2 regions of the Paenibacillus sp. NPDC057967 genome follow, and region 2 is predicted to be linked to the other one. Evidence: a T-box and tRNA genes for the amino acid it is inferred to sense, from the RefSeq annotation. Region 2 holds a T-box; the other holds one or more tRNA genes.
The links. The T-box of region 2 lies ahead of ACFVSO_RS24760 (alanine--tRNA ligase). A T-box ahead of a tRNA ligase gene usually reads a tRNA of that ligase, here a tRNA-Ala.

Region 1 (2,489 bases), on a different contig from region 2:
AGGCTTTTTTAATCCAATCAAAATGAGTGTTGAAAATACTCTTTGGCAGTGCTTTGAGTTGAGCAACCATTGCATCATTTACCGCAGTTGCAGCACGATAAGGATTAAACCATGCGTGCAGCTCTATTCCACGCTTGTGCGCTTCATCTATTGCATATTCAAGCGGGTCAAAGCCTGGATCACCGCCTGGTGTCCCTGTCATAACTGTAGACCAGGGAACTAGATCAGATTTATAAAGCGCATCGGAAGATGGGCGAACCTGAAACATAACTGCATTCAGATTGCTAGCAACTGCCGCATCCAAGATATTGCTTAGTTCTTGCTTTTGCTTTTCCACCCTTGCTGCAGTATCAGTGATAGCTAACGATGCTGAGGATGGCCAGTCTGAATTGTAAACGGTTACAATCCAGGTCGCACGCATATCTTCCTTCTTGGAAACATCCGAGTTTAAGAACTGTTGATAGGGTGTCCAAGCATCTGAATCTGGAGGAGTAACCCCCGCCGCTGAAACGTGAATAGCAGGTAACATGGATGTTAGCATGAATACGATAAGCATCCGGCTGCATATTGCTTTACAACGCACTAATAAACGATTCATTTTCACTGCTCCTTTTATTAATGTTGGTATTTCGCTCCAAGCCACTGAACAGATTCGCCTTATTTCTTTTCCCATTCCTCCCTATAGGTAATTTTCCTCCTGATTTCTCTCTGTTTCACAAGATCTTAACTTCGACAGCTTAATATCGCACAGTAATATCGCACAGTGTTTCCTATCTGAATATTATACAAATTCGAATGTTTCGTCAATAAATTTCACAAATACATTTTATTGTGAAACTTTATTTCGACATAAAACTATAATATGACTCACTCTTCTCTGAAGAACGCGGCATCCGTTACGGCCGTGTTCCTGATAACCAAAGCGGTAATTATAAATAAACTGGAAAAAGATAAAGGTCCTGCCTGCAGGCATGCCTGATTTGGGCGGCATGATGTAAGAAAGGCTGCAAAGCCGTGCGGGGCAAAGGTTTCTCCTCAGAGAAACCCGGATTGCCTACATTTTGCATACCGTACAAAATAAAGACCCCTAAGAGTGATGAAAATTACTCTCCGCATGAATTAAGACCATTCAAATACGTGGAAAATGACGAGTAATGAAAAGTAAAATTTTTTCTTTCACATTGGCTCTACAGGATCTCTGCATAAGAAAAGCCCAAGCGCTAACACGCTTAGGCTCAAATATAGAAGGTAAATGCGGCTCTGTTATATGACTTCCTTACGAGCGACACACAGCACTCTACATGTCTGGAGTACTGCAACACAAATAAAAGGAATACAAAAAAAACGGCACCTCTGCCGTTCTTGATTTAAAGTATGGTGGAGCTAGGCGGAATCGAACCGCCGACTGATCGCTGCCAGCGACCTGTTTTCCCCCTAAACTATAGCCCCTTATTTAGTTTGTGACCCAATTCGACAACTTGAGTTAAGCCCCCAATTTATCTTATGCTCGTTTCCATCCCTCGGATTGTGTGAGCAATACAAGATGGATTCCCAGCTGAGCTATGGCCCCATAATAATTTAGCGACAAGATAGATCATACCATGGCAGGAAAGCGATGTCAATTGCCATTTGGCGGGCACCGAGCCATTCCACCACCTGATAGGCTTCAATAAGAGAAGCAGGGAGAAACCAACGCTCCCCCTGCCCTTCTCGCACAGAATCTCTCGCGCGCTAACCCTTATCCCCGCCATTAAGCGGATGCTTATGCAGCAAGCTGTTGAGCTCCTTCATGAACATGTCGATGTCCTTGAATTGACGGTAGACGGATGCGAAGCGGACGTAGGCCACTTCGTCGACCGGATAGAGCTGGCTCATGACGATGCCGCCGATCTCGCTGCTGTCGACCTCTGCATGTGCTGTCGTGCGAAGCTCCTTCTCCACCTCGGAGACGATTACTTCCAGGCGCTCGACTGGCACAGGGCGCTTCTCGCAGGCGCGAATGAGGCCGCGAAGAATTTTGTCGCGGCTGAACTCCTCGCGGCTGCCGTCTTTTTTGATGACGATTAGTGGCGTCTCTTCAATCATCTCGAACGTCGTGAAGCGGCGATTGCACTTCTCGCACTCCCTGCGGCGGCGGATGGACTTGTTTTCGTTGGCTGGACGAGAGTCCAATACCTTGGTTCCCGCATAGTCACAATACGGACATTTCATAGTGATATCCTCCCTTCAACTTACTGTTTCATCAGATTGTATCCTTACACGTTAACTCCATCCATGAAATCCCATTCGTTTCCTGTAATGAACTTTGGAATATCGCACATAATACAGTTACCAACCGCAAGGAGGTGAACAACAATGAGTCAATCCCGCAGCAGCAACCAATTGGTAGTGCCGCAAGCGACTGCAGCTCTGGACCAACTGAAATATGAAGTTGCACAAGAGCTGGGTATCGCGATCCCACAAGACGGCTACTATGGTAACATGGCAAC
Region 2 (2,489 bases):
TCCATGCTATATCCACTTTCAGTTAGAAACTCTTCCGTCAACTCCAAGGGAAACCCATAAGTTTCGTAAAAATAAAAGGCATCTGCACCTGTAACGTTACCCTTATTCTTAAGATGTTTTTGTATTTCAAATTCTCCTTGCTGTAAAGTTCTGTAGAAAAGATTTTCTTCCTTATTTACTATTTCGATAACTTTCTTTTTTTTACCGATCAAATCTTCATAAGCTGTTGCTTCATCTATATAAACTTCAGACAACTCACCCACAAAACTTCCTTGTATACCTATTTTTTTACCTGCACGGATCGCCCTTCTTAATAACCTTCTTGTGATATATCCTGCATCACTATTAGCTGGCTCCGCACCATCATTAATTAGAAAAGTAGCCGCTCTCACATGATCAAGTATGATTCTAAACGATTTTAAATCGTCAGTATATGGTTTACCACTTAACTCCATCAATTTTTTCTTGGGATTAAGGAAGAAAGCCGTATTATAAATATCCTTATCACCATTAAGGGCTGTCGCAACCCTTTCTAATCCGCCTCCATAATCAATATTGGGATTTTGCATTTTTACAAATCCTGTGTCTTCTTTTTTGTAACACATAAATACGTTGTTCCCAATTTCTAAAAACCTCTCGCTTACAGAAGCAGGATGAGCAAGTAGGTCGCCGCCTGGTTCAAGATCATAGAACATTTCACTATCAGGCCCACCCGGTTCACCAACAGGCATATCCAATGGACTTCCGGCTCGACTCCACCAATTTTCTTTTTCATCGTATAAGAATATTCTTCCACCTCTAGATGCCCCGTATTGATAGGGATCATCTTCAATGATAGGTTCTATACCAACTGATTTAAATTTTTCTGACCAGATTTGAATGGCTTCCGTATCTTTCTCTATATCCAAATCATCACTTCCTATAAAAGCACTGATATACAGCCTGCCAGGATCAATTCCTAATTCGATAATATGCCAATTCCAAATGGCATCGATTTGCTTTTTCTTATAGTTATTTTCATTTGCTTTAAACTCCCATCGACCGATCATTTCAAAAAATGTCAGATGCGACGTATCTCCTACTTCATCAATATCCACTGTCCTTAAACACTTCTGAATATTAGCAATATCATTACCTATCGGATGCTTTTCCCCCAATAAATAAGGAACCATAGGTTGCATTCCGCTTCCTGTAAACAACGTTGAGGGATCATTTTCTGGTAACAAGCTAGAAGAGGGCACTTGGCTAGCCCCTATTCCTTTCATAAAATCAATATATGATTTTCTTAACTCATCTGGTGTCATTTTCACCATGCTCCATACCTCCATTTTAATTATTATTTATTCTTGGAAAATCCAAAAGTCTGTATTCTGCGAATATTCAAACAATAAGAAATAAAACAAAAAAGCCCTGAGCTGACATATTCCTTGTCAACTTAGGGCGAACTATTATGTCCGTGTTACCACCTAATTTCAGATTTCTCTGCACTCTATCAATACGGGATATCTCCGATATTGTTTCCTGAATAACGGTGGAACTCCGTTGAAGCCTACTAAGATTCCTCTGTTCGGTTCACAGCTCCGAGACTGCTTCACTAATAGATCAATGAAGATTCGCACCAACCATCTTCTCTCTGTGAGATCCCTAATAGCTACTATTTCTCATCATAGCCTTTTCGTTTTAAATTAAACCAATGCTATCACACTCAACTTGTTCTGTCAATTAATCCCACTGTTAGCCACATTCGATCTTGGGACGCTGTTGATTTCTGACGGCCCGCTTCTAGAGCGATAACGCTGCTGCTACACGTCTTACAACAATTCATCGTGGCTGTGAACCTCCGTCTATCTGGGGAAACTTATTTGCTTATGCTGAGGATTGCATGCCAGCACATGGCTTTTATAATCCGTTGGAGATACGCCAAATTGTTTCTTGAACATTCGACTAAAATAAAATTGATCGCCGATGCCTACCAATGCTGCAATCTCCTTTATATAGGTATGCCCTTTCATAATTAACTCTGCCGCTTTGTTCATTCGAACCGTATTTAGGTAATGAATCAGGCTGACTCCCATCTGATCTCGAAATACGCGGCACAGGTAGTTTTCGCTGAAATTGACATGGTCAGCGATCATTTCCAATGTGATTTTGTCCTGATAGCGGCTTCCTATATATTGAATAACTTCAGCAATTTCTTTTCTGGTAACGGAGACATTCTGAAAACCGGAAATATCTGTACTTAATATCAATTCTTCGAGTGCAGCCATCGTGAACGATAATAACGTTTCAGAACTTTTACATTCCAGAATGTTGCTCCAGCTTGCCTCATACTGTGCAGGATTCTTAATCTTCACTTTAGAATCGCATAACGGTAAATAATCCAGACATTTATATACAAAGCTTTTGAGTGCTGCCGGATGCACGCCGTTATGCTTGGCTTGTTCAACAAAATCTGTTAATAGGCGCACGATTGAAACATGATGCTCTTC

Region 1: it encodes a tRNA-Ala, which carries the amino acid that the T-box ahead of ACFVSO_RS24760 (alanine--tRNA ligase) is inferred to sense. The anticodon was not compared.

The regions. Positions count from the first base shown of each region.
Region 1 covers NZ_JBHVQB010000006.1:106,483-108,971, reverse strand. Annotated here, with positions in the region: gene ACFVSO_RS16745 (family 10 glycosylhydrolase) at 1-598, opposite strand, end outside; tRNA gene ACFVSO_RS16740 (tRNA-Ala) at 1,376-1,449, opposite strand; gene nrdR (transcriptional regulator NrdR) at 1,732-2,211, opposite strand; gene ACFVSO_RS16730 (alpha/beta-type small acid-soluble spore protein) at 2,356-2,489, shown strand, end outside.
Region 2 covers NZ_JBHVQB010000011.1:21,148-23,636, forward strand. Annotated here, with positions in the region: gene ACFVSO_RS24760 (alanine--tRNA ligase) at 1-1,313, opposite strand, end outside; T-box leader at 1,434-1,677, opposite strand; gene ACFVSO_RS24765 (response regulator transcription factor) at 1,845-2,489, opposite strand, start outside.